4 regions of the Halobacillus sp. AWH4_228 genome follow, and region 4 is predicted to be linked to each of the others. Evidence: predicted binding sites of a transcription regulator. Region 4 holds the regulator's gene; each other region holds the start of a gene.
What was found. The regulator Rex, encoded in region 4, represses fermentation and respiration genes when NADH is low (regulators of the CRP and FNR family bind a similar motif). The targets are predictions, from matches to a motif close to TTGTGAAATATTTCACAA.

Region 1 (3,928 bases), 2.7 Mb from region 4:
AAGAATTTGAAGCACTTCTGCGAATAACGCCTCACTCTCATAATTCAAATCGATCTGATCATCACTGAACGTGGTCCAGACATATTTTGCCCCTTCGGCGTGCTCCACTTTTGTTAAGAGTGGTAGAGCCCGCGGACGGACAACCGAACTATAATCAAGCGAAGGATCGGATTCCACAAAGTAATCCTGGTATTCCTCTTCCCCTTTTAGGTAATTTTGGAACCAATTACTTTTTCTTGAAATGTGGTTGATGACCGCATCAAACATCAAGTCGTAATCCTCGGACAATTCGTGCACATTATCCCAGTCACCAAGCTCCGGGTTGACCTCCAGATAATCCTGGACAGAAAAACCGTCATCCGATGTGAACGGGTAAAACGGGAGAATGTGTACGGAATTGATGGTCTGCCCGACATACTCCTGCAGAAACTGTTTCAGCGTTGTGAGCGGATTTTCCCCCTCCTGCTTGATGGAGTCTCCGTACGTAATCAGCATCACATCGCGTTCATCCACCCAGTCCTTCGCCTGGGGCTTCTGCTTATAATTATCTATAATATCAAGCGTTTTCCTGTAAAGACGCTCTCCTTTTCCCTTTCCATATACGTCATAAAGGTTCTGTTTAATTTGATCGACAGCCGTTTGAGTCATTTTGTCCCCTCCAAAAATGATGTTAACGCTATCATAAGGGAAATAAGGGATGCTTTCCATGTTACAAATACCAATAATACAAACGTTTTCACAGATTTATTTTGGTATATAGAACAAAAGAGAAGCTCAATCCGCTTCTCTTTCAGGTGATTTTATGGAAGGCAAGCGCTATCTGCAGTAATGTCGAATCATTGATATCACGAGGATCATAACCGGTCACATCCTTAATTTTCTTCAACCGGTACTGAAGCGTGTTTTTATGAATGTGAAGGACTTCCGAGGTCGCTTTAATCGAACCCTTTTGTTGATAAAATGTCTCCAGGGTATGCTGCCAGTCTGGAATGGACCCGAGGTCTTCGGGGTGGAGCTTTCTTGCAATGAAATCACGCCGTACGGATTCAGGCACATCATACATGAGTGACTCCACGCCTAAATCTTCATAGAAATAAAGCGGTTGATGGTGATCAGATGCATAGCGGAGCGCACGGTCGGCCTCTTCCACCGATTTCCACATCGCACCGGGGGTCCGGCACAGGCTGCCGACACCGCCAGAGCTCTCCTGTTCATACGTCTTCAGCAGCGCTTCCTGGATTTCCCGTACCCGTGCACTGACTCTTGCTTTTTGGTAGAGCGGATCTTTATGTTCGTTCACAGACAGCAGGATCATATAGCGGGAACTGCCATCCGGGATCAGTACATGTTCATTGTAGTCCGGAAAGTGGCGGTGGATCAGCTTTTCTACGTTTCTCCGGTACCGCTGCATCTGCACTTCATCATTGACATCTCCGAGAGGGGATCCCAATTTGTCATACCAGTAATCCTGAAAACCGCTGAGCTCCAGCAGCACAGCCACCCGGGGTTTATAAATGTTGATGCCGAACATCCATCCCCTTGTCGCAAACAGCTTTTCATCCTGATACTGATTGCGGATCCATTCGTTCACAAACGTTTCCCTTGCCTGCGTCTCCAGCTCCACCTGCTCATCAAGATACGCTTCCTTAATGAGGATTTCCGTCATTTTTTGAAGCAGCGCGCCCTGCTGGCTGAGCTCCTCCGGTTCACCGGTGATCCCGATCACCCCGACGATCTGTTTATGCAGACGGACAGGAAGATTGATCCCGGCTTTCGCTCCTTCATACGTTTCTTTCGACGATATGACTAACGTATGGCCGGTTTCCAGCACTTTGGCTGCCCCCTCGTGAAAATCACCGATCCGCTTTTTATCAAGACTGGCGATGATTTTCGCCTTTTCATCCATGAAGTTGATATTTTTGTTCATGATCGGTTCGGTTTCCTGAACAATCGATTGAGCTACCTCTCTTGGGATCAGCATTCCCATTCCCCTCTCCGTCGTTCTTCTTATTATTCATCCTAGCACAGATTCCAGGAAGGAGATGGTCATATTCCCCTCTTTCGGCCTATATAGTGGTCTTACGATACTCTGGGAGGAATGATGGAATGACAGAAGATCAAAAACCGGTATTTTTCAAGAGGAAAATGTTCTGGATCCATACGGCTGCTGCGTTGGTGATATTCTTTACTGCATTTTTCATCGGTTCCTACACCCGTACCATTTCTTTAAATGAAGAAAAGCTGAAGTACGAAGAAGTAACAATGGAAATAGAAAAAGTTGAAAAAAGGTTCATCCAAAAACAAGGCGACCAGAAGGATTTAGAGAAGGATGTTGAGCTCCTCGACGAGAAAAAAGAGGAAATAAATGAACAGGTCAAGGCATTGGAAAAGGATTTAAGTGAGGCTGAAGCTCTGGTGGCGGAAAAAGATACACTTCAGGCAGATCTCAAGAAGCTGGAAGAATCAAAGAAATCCAAGGACAGTGAATTGGATGCTGTTGAAGCGGAAATAGATACGAAGAAGGAAGAACTGGCCATCGTAACCGGAAAAATCATTGAATTAAAAGAAGAACCGAAAACGCTCTCCGCCGGATTCTTCACTGTAGGGAAAGACATTCCTGCCGCCCGCTACAAAGTAACCCCGAATGGGAACGGCAACTTCTTTGTGAATGAAGGAGCTAAAGTCAATATCATGATTGGAAGTGGAAGCTTCTATGAGAGCGAATATATCTTTGAGGCGTTGGAAGGCGACGAAATCGAACTGACCACATCTGCCCATTTTACACCCATTCAATAGTTTTCCACCCTGCTTCCATTTATAATAGGAAGCAGGGTGGAACATCTCTCCCTTTCCCTCCAAGACCTCACACAAATATGTCCAACTTTTGAACAGGAAAACGCTTTAATGAAAACAGGACAAGCCTATTGTGAATTATTTCACAAAACTCATTGATTTCATGTTGGATATATTGCACAATATAAATGTGAAATGATTCACAATAACTTGTTCATTATCTTTAGGGAGGAATTCATATGCCAAAACAAAATGTAAACCGTGTCGCTTTAATTGGAGCAGGATCCGTCGGAAGCAGCTACGCTTTTGCGATGTTGAACCAGGCGGTAGCCGAGGAATTCGTGATCATTGACCTGAATAAAGACAAAGCGATGGGCGATGCGATGGATTTGAACCACGGAAAAGTATTTGCCCCGAATCCGACGAAAACATGGTATGGAACGTATGAAGACTGCCGTGATGCCGACATCGTCTGCATCTGTGCAGGCGCGAACCAAAAGCCTGGCGAAACACGTCTCGACCTCGTCAAAAAGAACCTGGTCATTTTCAAATCCATCGTAGATGACGTGATGGCCAACGGATTTGACGGCATTTTCCTTGTGGCCACCAATCCGGTGGATGTGCTCACCTATGCCACATGGAAATTCAGCGGCCTCCCTAAAGAACGAGTGATTGGAAGTGGGACGATCCTGGATTCCGGCCGGTTCCGTTACCTGCTTGGAGAGTACTTCGATGTTTCTCCATCCAGCGTGCACGCAAACATTATCGGCGAACACGGCGATACAGAACTTCCTGTATGGAGCCACGCGACCATCGGCGGTGTTCCAGTCCTTGAATTGATCGAACGTCACGAAAACTATACAAAAGAAGATCTCGACGAAATTTTCGTGAATGTCCGCGATGCCGCCTATCAGATCATTGAGAAAAAAGGAGCCACCTATTACGGCATAGCGATGGGTCTGACCCGCATTACGAAAGCGATCCTATACAACGAAAACAGCATCATGACCGTCAGTGCATACTTGAACGGGGAATACAATGTGGATGACGTGTATATCGGTGTTCCAGCTGTCCTCAACCGCACGGGGATCCGTAATGTGATGGAAATCAACCTGAATGAAGAAGAACAAGGGAA
Region 2 (3,928 bases), 1.3 Mb from region 4:
CTACTCCCCACAAGAGAATAGGATGGAACGGGTTTCCTTTCTTCCATTTCCAGAGCACAAGGAAGAGCAGAGAAATCCCCAGGGTGTAAAAGCCGATCGATACCATCAGATCGAACATATAGTGGATCCATAAGGGAGGCCGCTCGTTCTCAGGTGTTTCCTCGAGCCCTTCCACTTCTGCATTAAAATCGCCGTGAGCGAGGAAACTTAAAGCATTGGGAATCCTGATCGCGTTTTCAACTTCATTGTTCTCATTCAGGGTACCGAATACAACAAGGTCTGCGCCTTCTTCGGATTCAAAGTGCCATTCCCCGGCTGCGAGCTTCTCGGGTTGATGCTCAGCCAGAAACTTCGCCGATAAATCACCGGCAAGCGCTGTAAGCATGGCAAAGATAAAAGTGGCAGTCATTGTAAGTTTTAATGCTTTTTTGTGATAGAGGGATCCTTTTTTTATCAAAATGATGAAAGCAGCAATCCCTGCAAGCACCGCTGCAGCGGTTAAATAAGAGGAAGATATGACGTGAAAGACCTTCGTCGGTGTCGCAGGATTGAACATCGCCGCAAGTGGATCCACCGATGTAAAACGGCCCTCTTCCAGCTCAAAACCCTGGGGCGTGTTCATAAACGAATTCACCGTTGTAATAAAGAAGGCGGACATCGTTCCTCCAATGACCACAGGAATGGATAACAGCCAGTGGTAGATCGGCTTCTTGAACCGGTCCCACGTATATAAGTAGATCCCTAGGAAAATCGCCTCAAAGAAGAAGGCGAAGGTTTCCATGAATAACGGCAGAGCAATCACGTTCCCCGCAAGCCTCATGAAGCTCGGCCAGATGAGTGACAGCTGCAGACCGATCGCCGTCCCTGTCACAACTCCGACAGCGACCGTAATCGTATACCCTCTCGTCCAGCGCCTGGCGAGCAGAGTGTAATGCGGATCCTTCCGCTTGATTCCGATGAATTCCGCAATGGACACGAGGACGGGGACCCCGACTCCCAGTGTTGCGAAAATGGCGTGAAATAGTAATGTCATCGCAGTGAGCGCACGACTCACTTCGACGGTTTCGAATCCAAACATCTTAATTCGTTCCCTCCTACCCAGGAATAATCTCAAAATCTGTTCTGGGATTAGTATAAAACGTAAAACACCGTTGTGGTATTCAAGATGATGACTATTTTGTGACAAACTTCACAAAGTCTTTTCAATTCTTATCGTACCGCACACCATCCGTCCTGTCGACCTATCTGCCTGTTCCCCTCCTCCGTTCTTTTCTAACGTTGTTCAAAAGAAAAAACCCTGTAGAATTTTTCTACAGGGTGATTTATTATATGGCATCCAGCATTTGGAACTGGGCTTTTACAAGTTCATAATATTCACCGTGCTGATCCATAAGTTCATCATGAGATCCCTGCTCAAGAATCTTTCCATGCTCGAGCACGAAAATGTTGTCGGCTTCACGTATCGTTGATAAGCGGTGGGCGATCATAATGGCTGTTCTCCCTTTCAGGAGCTTCTTCAAAGCCTGTTGAATCTTCAATTCGGTTTCTGTATCTATACTCGCTGTTGCTTCATCCAGAATGAGAATTCTCGGATTGGCAAGCAGGGCCCGGGCAAAGGAGAGAAGCTGCCGTTCTCCGGCTGAAAGAATATTCCCCCGCTCCTCTACTTCGGTTTCGTAGCCGTTGTTCAAGCGCTGGATAAAACCATCCGCTCCTACCACTTCTGCCGCTTCTTTCACCTCTTCATCCGTAGCACCCGGACGCCCGAAGCGGATATTTTCCATAATCGTTCCCGAAAAAATGAACGTGTCCTGAAGAACGACACTGATCTGCTGTCTGATACTATCAATGGAAGCATCCTTCAAATCCACCCCATCGATTTTGACGGCACCTTTGGTTGGGTCGTAAAAACGGCTGATCAAGTTGGCAATCGTAGATTTCCCTGATCCCGTATGTCCAACAAGGGCCACCGTTTCTCCTTGTTTCATCTCAAGGTTGATATCATGAAGAGCAATCCGCTTGGAATCGTAGGCAAACTGAACGTGGTCGAATTCGATGTGACCTTTCATATCCTTCAGTTCCACGGCATTTTTCTTCTCCTCGACATTTGGTTCTTCATCCAGGAATTCAAAGATCCGTTCAGAGGCTGCCATCGCCATAAGAAGCTGGTTGTACATCATCCCCAGTCTGGATATAGGTTCCCAGAACATCCCAAGGAAGAAGGCGAACGATACAAACGTTCCGACCTGGATATCTCCCTGAAGAATCAACCAGGCCCCAAATGAAACGAGGATGACTGTACCGATGGCATTGCTCATTTCGACAAACGGACGAAACATCGCACTTTTTTTCGTCGCTTCCTTCCATGCGAGAAAGTTATCCGTGTTCACCCCGTCAAAGTATTCGGTATTTTCCTTCTCCTGTGTAAAGGACTGGGTAATCCGAATGCCCTGCAGACTTTCATTCAAGTGGGAATTCAGCCTGGACTGCTGGATTCGTACCTGCTGCCAGGAGCGTCGGATATTCCGGCGCAGCTTCGTGGAAATATAGAACATCAGCGGCATGATCACGAGAATCGCCAGGGCAAGCTTCGGATCGAGTGCCAGCAGAATAGCGATGATCCCAGTTAAGAGAACAATATCCATCAGAAGGTTGATGATCCCGTTTGTAAACAGTTCCTGAAGCGAGTTGATATCATTCATAATCCGCACGAGAATGGAACCGGCAGATCTTGAATCAAAAAACTTGTGCGACAGCCTTTGGACATGGGAAAACAAATGCTGTCGGAGATCATAAATCACGTTCTGCCCCAGAATGTTGACATACTTAATCCTCAAGGCGTTGGCGATGTAGCTGAGAACATACAAGCCTGCAATTCCCAGCACCAGCTGGATCAATAAACCGTTGTCTCTTTCTGCAATCGCAGTATCAATAGCCACCTTACCAATTAAAATCGGTACAATCAGCCGGACGAGCGTGGAAATCAGCATGGAAATAATGGATACAGGCAGAAGTTTTTTTGTATACGGCTTGATGTACGTAAGCAGACGCCACATCTGTGCCCAGTTAAAAGGCTTCTCAATGGCCTGATCCTGTGAATATTTGAAACGGTTTAAGTGTTTATTTTTTCCTGCCATAGAATGTCCCTCCTTCCTTTCATCGATGGGAAGCTGTATTTAGAATCTTTTCTTTGTCCTGGTATTGAATATCGTAAATGCGTTGATACGGTCCTCCATTGCTCAACAGCTCTTCATGCACCCCGCGTTCTTTCACGCTTCCATCTTCGAGAACGATGATTTCATCGGCGTGCTTCAACGAGGAAATGCGGTGGGCAATGATGAATGTCGTACGGCCTTTCATGACTTCCTGTAGAGCTTTTTGGATGTTGAACTCGGTTTCCATATCCACAGCTGAGGTCGCATCATCCAAAATGAGAACAGCAGGGTCAATAAGAATCGCGCGGGCAATCGCAATCCGCTGCTTCTGTCCGCCGGATAATCCCATGCCCCTCTCTCCAAGGAGCGTATCATAGCCTTCGGACAACTCCATGATAAACTCATGAGCCTGGGCTCTTTTGGCTGCATCAATCACATCATCCATAGTCGCATCTGGATTACCATAGGCGATATTTTCCTTGATCGAAGTCGAGAATAAAAACGATTCCTGGAGCACGAAGCCTATATTCTTCCGGAGGGTTCTCAATCCATAATCCGAAACCGGCCGGCCGTCGACAAGCACCTCCCCTTTTTCCGGTTCATAAAAACGGGTAATCAGCTGGGTGATACTCGTCTTGCCTGACCCTGTAGCTCCGATTAACCCGATCGTTTTCCCAGGTGGGGCATCAAAGCTGATCTCCTTTAGTGCTGAGTCATCATCCTCCACATACGTCAGTGTGACATCCTTGAAGGTGACATGGCCTTTCAGTCGT
Region 3 (3,928 bases), 3.6 Mb from region 4:
ATGGACAACACCCCAATAATATTATGAGATCAATCTCTAACCAACAAGTCCAGTAACTAAACTATATACTCCAAACGACGATAATATAATTCCAGAAATGCGATTAATCAGGCTCAAATAATCATTCTCTAGTCGATTGCCTAATGTTCCTGCAAGGCTACTTAATAATAACCACCATAATGATGAACCTATAAAAATCCCTGCGACTAAAATTAAGCCAGGTGCCGTTGCATTGTTAGTTGTAATTCCTAGGCCTGAGATAATGGCGATAAATGATAAAATTGTAACTGGATTAGTAATAGTTAAAAAGAAAGTAGATATGAAAGCTGAAAACGGTTGGTTACCTTTGGCTTCAGCTGATCTATTTGAAGGTTTTGAAATAAATATTTTCACTCCTAAATAACATAAGAATATACCGCCAATAAGATGAAGCCACAATTGTTGACCAATTAAAAAGTTTGTTATAAATGTTAAACCGAGACCAGCGATTATTCCATATATTCCATCTGCTGTTGCAGCCCCTAATCCAGATACAAATCCAGTTAACTTACCATGTTCAAGAGTTCTGCGGATACATAACACCCCAATTGGTCCAACTGGAGCAGCAATACTAATTCCAATGAACAGTCCTTTTAGTAATAGTTCCCCGAACATTACTGTTCACCTGATTTATTAAATTTTGCTTTTTGTAAGGGGACCCGCAAAGTTTCTTTTGTTGTATCCATCACAATTGTTGTTTTTGTCCTCCGTACACCTGCAAGGTTTTTAATTTCATAACTTATTACTCGGTCCAAATCCTTTGTATTTTGGCAACGAATTTTCAATAAATAATCATCTTCCCCGGCAATATGATGACATTCCTGCACTTCTTCCAAATCCTTGACAAGCCTTAAAAAATCTTTCCTGAATGTTGGTTTTTCTAATGAAACTGCCACAAATGCTGTACATTCTGTTCCTACACTTTCCCCATTTACCATTGCGCCAAGTTCTTTTATTACTTCATTGTTTAACAAACGATTAACACGGTCTGCAATAGATGGAGCAGATAATCCAGTTTGGGAAGCTAATTCAGCCCAAGTAACCCTTCCATTATCAATTAGTGCTTTCAATATTTTGTAACCAAAGTTATCCAACTGATTTTTCCTCCTTTTATAAATTTTTTACTATCATGTTATTTATAAAATAAAAAGTAAAGGTTATTTCCATTAACCTCCTGAAAGGTTTTCGGCATACTAATCCTCATCACAGGTTTGATAAGGTGTTTGCGACGATAAGCGACCGGGGTAAGTTATCCGTTGAGATTGTATGACTGGCGGCAGAAAAGGGGACGATGTTAAAGAATTGTCATAGAATCCTCAGGCTTCTCTTTAGAAAAAAGGGTGTCTTTCCTTTATAATAAAGGTAATGTGAAAAACTTCACAAAAAATACGTGTAAGGAGTTTTCTATAGATTATGAAGCATCTCAGCCGCTTTGCTTTTGCTGATCGAAAAGGGATGACGCTGTTAATCCTCACGTCTCTTCTCATCGGAGCCAGTGTCATCGGTCAATCCTATTATTTCGTTGCGATTGTGGATCGGATTTTTCTTGGTCAGCAAAGCCTCCAGGATGTTCTGCCTTTGTTTGCCGGGCTGTTTCTCGTGTTGGCTGGACGTACTCTCTTCACATGGCTCAATGGAAAAACGGGCATCCGTCTTGCTTCGAGAGCTAAAGAGCATTACCGGCATCGTTTGATTGAAAAAATGTCCAGGCAGTCGATCTCCACATCGGTGACCGGGCGGTCCGGACAAAAGGTGAGTGTACTCATGGATTCCGTGGATGAACTGGACGGCTATTTCAGCAGCTATATTCCACAAATGATCCAGACCCTCATTATCCCTGTGATGATTTTGGCCGTTGTGTTTTCCGCCCATCTTTATTCCGGGCTGATCATGGTAATCACAGCTCCGTTCATTCCGATGTTCATGGCGATCATCGGTGTGATGACGAAGAAGAAATCGGAAGACCAGATGGAGAAGCTTTCGGCTTTTTCCGGACAGTTTCTGGATACCCTTCAAGGACTTGTTACGTTGAAGCTCTTCAACCGCAGTCATCGCCAGCAGGAGGAAATAGAATCGAGCAGTCTCGGATTTAAAACGGCTACGATGGAAGTGCTGAAGGTGGCCTTTGTGTCCTCCCTCATGCTTGAGTTCATCTCCATGCTCAGTATTGGCCTGATTGCTCTTGAGATTGCCATCCGCCTTGTTGTGTATGAAAGTGTCTCTTTTTTCACCGCTTTTTTCATTTTGATTCTTGCACCGGAGTTTTACTTGACACTGAAGGAGTTCGGCAGTGCGTTCCATACGGGACGTGGAGCTTCCGGGGCCTCCAAGCAGCTGGAGGAGACGTTGAACGAAGAGGACCATTCGTTGGTATGGGGAGATCAGGGGCTCACGTATGAACAGCCTCCGGCCTTGTCTCTCCGCGCTGTTCAGTTTCAGTATGAGGAAGGATTCGCTCTTGATCCGGTATCGGTGGACATTCCAGCAGGGAGTCATCTGGCGGTGGTCGGAAAGAGTGGATCAGGCAAGACAACCCTGCTCAATATTTTTTCGGGACTGCTTGCTCCTTCATCTGGTGATGTAGACGTGAACGGACGTCCGCTTTATTCGTACAAGGAAGCGGACTGGTTCAACGGTGTCAGCTACATCTCCCAGCACCCGTATCTTTTTTCGGGTACGATTGCAGAGAATATGGCGATTGGAGTTCCCGGCGCCTCCAGGGAAGAAACGGCCCGTGCAGCGGAGAAGGCCGGCCTTTCCCAGCTGCTTGAGACGTTGGAGGATGGATTGGATACATCAATCGGTGAGGGCGGAAGAGGTTTATCCGGCGGGGAGAAGCAGCGCATTGCACTGGCCCGTGCCTTTTTGAAAAAGCCTTCCGTCATTCTGTTTGATGAGCCGACAACAGGGCTGGATGTGAAAACAGAGACTGTCCTTCAGCGCTCCATTCAAGAGCTGTCGGAGACGGCGACTATGATTACGGTCGCCCACCGCCTCCATACGATTCAGGCGGCCGACCAGATTCTTGTACTCGATGAGGGACGTGCTGTGGGTACAGGCACCCATGAACAATTAAAAGCTGAGCTGCCTCTATATCGGCAGATGGTCACAATGCAGAAAGGAGGAGAGGGGGCATGAAAGATCTCAAAGAAGTCATTCGTCTCGTTACGCTTGAGAAAAAAGATATTCTCCTTTCGATTCTCTTTGGTTTTCTCGCTGGTCTCTCTGCTGTGGGCTTGTTTGCTTCCAGCGGGTACTTGATATCCAAAGCGGCACTGCTTCCTCCTTTATATGCCTTGACTGTCCTGATTGCTTTTTTAAAGCTGTTTGGGTTTGCCAGGGCGCTTGGCCGGTACGCCGAGCGGTACTTTTCCCACAGAGCGACCTTTTCGATTCTGAGCCATCTGCGAGTTACGTTTTATAAGCGGCTGGAACCGATCGCCCCGAGGCTGTTTCAAAAGTATCGGAGCGGAGACCTGCTTGCACGGATTGTCGGGGACGTGGAAAGTCTGCAGAACTTCTTTTTACGAGTGTATTATCCACCCGTCGTGCTCGTCATCATATTCTTAGGGACAATGGTGTTCACGTCCATCTTTTCGCTTTCGGTGGCCGTGGTTCTGCTGCTCGGACTCGTTGTAACGGGACTGGTGATCCCGGCCTGGTACAGTGTGAAGCAGAGGAAATCGAGCCGGTTTGTCCGCGAGTCCAGAGGACAACTTTCTACAGAGGCCACTGAATTCATCTATGGATTCAGAGACTTGAAAATTCATCAACAGCTTTCTGAAAAACAGGAGATGCTGCAGCAGGCTTCACACGTTTACCTCCAACAGCAGGAGAAGGACAGCCGTGAGATGCTTGCCAGCCATTCCTGGAACACGTTCGTGACGCT
Region 4 (3,928 bases):
CCATGGCGATCGGCAGCATCAAGCCCCCGGCCATTCCTTGAATCGCCCGGGAGATGATCACCATACTGAGCGTGGAGGAAAAGAATCCGGATAACGACCCAAGGATGAAAATAAACAAACCGGTCAGGTAGACTTTCTTTTTCCCGAACCGGTCTCCGAAATAGCCCGTCAGCGGCATCGTCATCCCCATGGCGACCATGAAGATCGTTAAAATCCACCCGACGGCTACGGCGTTGGAATCAAAGATTTCAATGAACCGCGGTAAAATCGGGTTCAGCATACTATTATTTAAGATGACGGTAAACGTTCCAAACAAAACCGATATGACGACAAGCCATTTATTCGGCAGTTTACTCATAGATGTCCCTCACTTTCTGTCGATTCGTACACTATTATCTACTATACCACCTCGCAGCCGGATTAACCCTTCCATCGGCCGTTCCAGTTTGTTTTTCATCAAATGAGCGGTGTAAGCGTTCCCTTATGTTTCCAGTCTTTAACCCCTGGGTACCATACAACCAGACGAATAAAGGAGGAAGATCATATGGGACGTTTAAACAATAAAACGGCAGTCGTTACAGGAGCCGCGACAGGAATCGGGAAAGCTACCGTGAAGCTTTTTGCCCAGGAGGGCGCCCGCGTCATCTGTGCTGACGTCGATGAAGAGGATGTCCGCAAAACTGTGGAGGAAATCAACATCCATGGCGGGCAGGCGGAATCCTACGCCCTGGATGTATCCGAGCAGGAAAGTGTCCGCGTCTTTGCCAATTATGTAGAGGAAACGTACGGAACGATTGATGTGCTGTTCAACAACGCCGGTGTCGATGAAGAAGGCGGCAAGGTGCACGAATATCCGGTCGATTTGTTCGACCAGATCATTTCTGTCGACCTCCGCGGCACCTTTTTAGTCAGTAAATATCTACTTCCGCTTATGTTCGAAAATGGTGGCTCGATCATCAATACATCATCCATGTCGGGACAGGCGGCTGACCTGGATCGTTCCGGCTACAACGCAGCCAAGGGCGGAATCACCAATTTCACCCGGGCCATGGCGATTGATTACGCACGTCAGGGCATCCGCGTGAATGCCGTATCCCCCGGAACGATTGAAACGCCGCTCGTTGATGAACTTGCCGGTACGAAAAAAGAAGAGGAAGGTCGTGAGTTCCGGGAGGCGCAGAAATGGGTGACACCGATGGGCCGGTTAGGAAAGCCGGAGGAAATCGCCTCCGCCGCCCTTTTCCTCGCTTCTGAGGAAAGCTCGTTCATTACCGGTGAGGATCTTACTGTGGACGGCGGACTGACCGCCTACACGTGGCCGGGTAAAATGCTGATGGACAACAGCTGGAAAGAAACGACGAAGTAATAAAAAAGACTTAGAGCAGACGACGCTCTAAGTCTTTTTTATGCTTCATCCAGCGGCTCATCCTCCATCAGCGGATAATGCTTCAGGAAGTAAACGAGTGCCTGCAGTTCAATCGCAAGGTCGATATGATGCACCCGCACGCGCGATGGAACGCTGATCCGCGCCGGCGTGAAATTGAGAATTCCGCTCACACCCGCTTCTACAAGGCGTTCGGCAATGCCCTGGGCGGCAGATGCCGGTACTGTTAAGATGGCCACCTCAAGGTCACCGAGCTGGTTTTCCAAGTCGTCGATGTGGTGCACTTCGACACCGCCGACTTCCGTACCGACCCGCTCCTCGTTGGCATCAAAAGCCATTTCGATTTTCGTATTGTTGTTTTTCGTAAAATTATAATTCAGAAAAGCCGTTCCCAGATTCCCTACACCAATCAGGGCGACCTTCGTCGTTTCATCCTGATCGAGCGTCTTTCTGAAGAAGGACAGCAGGTATTCCACGTTGTAGCCGTAGCCCTTCTTCCCGAGTGCTCCGAAGTAGGAAAAGTCCCGGCGGATCGTAGCGGAGTCGACTTTCACCGCCTCACTCAGCTCTTTCGATGATACACGCAGCTTTCCCTGACTGTGCAGGTTATTCAAGAAGCGGTAATACAGCGGCAGCCGCTTGGCTGTCGCCTGTGGAATTTTTGCTTGTTCCATATCCATGGCTCCGACCTCCTTTACCGATCCGTTCGTTTATAGTCGCCATTTTTGCCACCGGTCTTCTCCGACAAATACGTCGGTCCGATGACCATCCCTTTATCAACGGCTTTACACATGTCATAAACTGTAAGAGCAGCAGCAGATGCAGCCGTGAGCGCTTCCATTTCCACACCCGTGCTTCCCTTCGTCCTGGCGGAAACCTCGATGATCAAACGCGGTTTCTCTCCATCAAGCTCCCAGTCAAAGGAGATATCGACACCCTTCAACGGCAGAGGGTGACACATCGGAATCCAGTCCGGGGTTTTTTTGGCTGCCATGATCCCGGCTACCTGGGCTACAGACAGAACGTCCCCTTTTTCCATCGTCCGCTCTGTAATTTTATGATAAATCTCTTTGTTCACTTCTACACTTGTGAAGGCGACCGCTGTCCTTACGGTATCTTCCTTGCCGGATATATCCACCATCCGGGCACGGCCCTCTTCATTGAAATGACTAAATTCCGCCATTGGCACGTTCCCCTTTTTCTACATGGTTCTGATTGAAACACTACTCTTATTCTACCAAAAAATCAATCCGGAGTCGTCAACGATCGCTTTTCACACGGGGCATTCTGTTGCTAGCAGGTATCCGTATAAGATACACTTAGTTCATCGAGGTGAAACGACATGATTCTCATGCAGCTGAATCAACTGACGAAGCGTTTCGGCGCCGAGTTGATTTTAACGAATATTAAATTGGAAGTACAAAAGAATGACCGGCTTGCCATCGTCGGCCGGAACGGGGCAGGAAAATCGACCCTGTTGAAGATTATGGCCGGAGAGATGAGCTACGATTCCGGAGATATGTTCAAACCGAAAGATGCATCGGTCGGATACCTGGAGCAGCATACAGGTCTGCAGTCCGAAAAGTCGATCTGGGACGAGATGGAGCAGGTTTTTGACCACTTGAAATCACTGGAGAAAGAACTCCGTTCCATGGAAGTGCAGATGGCCGATCCCGCCCTGGTGGAAGATCAGACCCGCTATCAGCAGCTGCTGAAGGACTACGACCGGAAGCAGGAGCAGTTCAAGACTGCCGGCGGCTACCACTATGAAGCCGATATCCGAGCCGTATTGAACGGACTTAACTTCAAGGATTTTGACTGGACTACACCGATTTCTACATTAAGTGGCGGTCAGAAAACACGGCTGGCACTCGGGAAACTGCTGTTGACCAGTCCCGATCTTTTGATTCTTGATGAGCCGACCAACCACCTGGACATTGATACGCTGAGCTGGCTGGAAAACTACCTTCAGGGCTATCCCGGTGCTGTGGTCATCGTCTCGCACGACCGCTACTTCCTGGATAAAATCGTCGATACCGTATACGAGATCGCTTTTCAATCATCGAAGAAATATCATGGCAACTACAGCGATTATTTAAAGAAAAAGGAAGCCGACTTCGAACAGGAAATGAAACGCTTTGAAAAGCAGCAGGAAGAAATCAAACGGATGGAGGACTTCATCCAGAAGAACCTTGTCCGGGCCACAACGAGTAAACGGGCGCAGAGCCGCCGCAAGCAGCTCGAGAAAATGGATAAGCTCGACAAACCAAAAGAAGACAACCTGTCAGCGAAGTTCAGTTTCCAGGCTGCGAGAAGAAGCGGCAATGATGTGCTGAAGTTGAGAGACTATGCCTTCCGCTATTCGGACAGCTCGTCCTATTTATTCGATAACCTGACGCTTGATCTGAACCGCGGGGACTCTGTAGCACTCGTCGGACCGAACGGGGTCGGAAAAACGACCCTTCTGAAGACGCTTGTCGGTGAGCTGGAAGGGACGAAAGGGAAAAAACTCCTCGGCACAAACGTCCAGATTGGCTATTATGA

Region 1: a site for Rex is predicted at 2,925-2,942, ahead of ACXADP_RS04685 (L-lactate dehydrogenase). Genes of this name have one in related genera too.
Region 2: a site for Rex is predicted at 1,178-1,195, ahead of ACXADP_RS12175 (cytochrome ubiquinol oxidase subunit I). Genes of this name have one in related genera too.
Region 3: a site for Rex is predicted at 1,405-1,422, ahead of cydD (thiol reductant ABC exporter subunit CydD). Genes of this name have one in related genera too.

The regions. Positions count from the first base shown of each region.
Region 1 covers NZ_JBSWTE010000001.1:945,731-949,658, reverse strand. Annotated here, with positions in the region: gene ACXADP_RS04700 (sugar phosphorylase) at 1-648, opposite strand, end outside; gene ACXADP_RS04695 (CdaR family transcriptional regulator) at 791-1,981, opposite strand; gene ACXADP_RS04690 (hypothetical protein) at 2,107-2,796, shown strand; gene ACXADP_RS04685 (L-lactate dehydrogenase) at 3,033-3,928, shown strand, end outside.
Region 2 covers NZ_JBSWTE010000001.1:2,398,387-2,402,314, forward strand. Annotated here, with positions in the region: gene ACXADP_RS12175 (cytochrome ubiquinol oxidase subunit I) at 1-1,078, opposite strand, end outside; gene ACXADP_RS12180 (ABC transporter ATP-binding protein) at 1,326-3,137, opposite strand; gene ACXADP_RS12185 (ABC transporter ATP-binding protein) at 3,157-3,928, opposite strand, start outside.
Region 3 covers NZ_JBSWTE010000001.1:73,898-77,825, reverse strand. Annotated here, with positions in the region: gene ACXADP_RS00365 (LysE family translocator) at 37-654, opposite strand; gene ACXADP_RS00360 (Lrp/AsnC family transcriptional regulator) at 654-1,133, opposite strand; gene cydD (thiol reductant ABC exporter subunit CydD) at 1,453-3,177, shown strand; gene cydC (thiol reductant ABC exporter subunit CydC) at 3,174-3,928, shown strand, end outside.
Region 4 covers NZ_JBSWTE010000001.1:3,694,694-3,698,621, forward strand. Annotated here, with positions in the region: gene ACXADP_RS18970 (MDR family MFS transporter) at 1-358, opposite strand, end outside; gene ACXADP_RS18975 (SDR family oxidoreductase) at 545-1,366, shown strand; gene ACXADP_RS18980 (redox-sensing transcriptional repressor Rex) at 1,405-2,064, opposite strand; gene moaC (cyclic pyranopterin monophosphate synthase MoaC) at 2,079-2,567, opposite strand; gene ACXADP_RS18990 (ABC-F family ATP-binding cassette domain-containing protein) at 2,727-3,928, shown strand, end outside.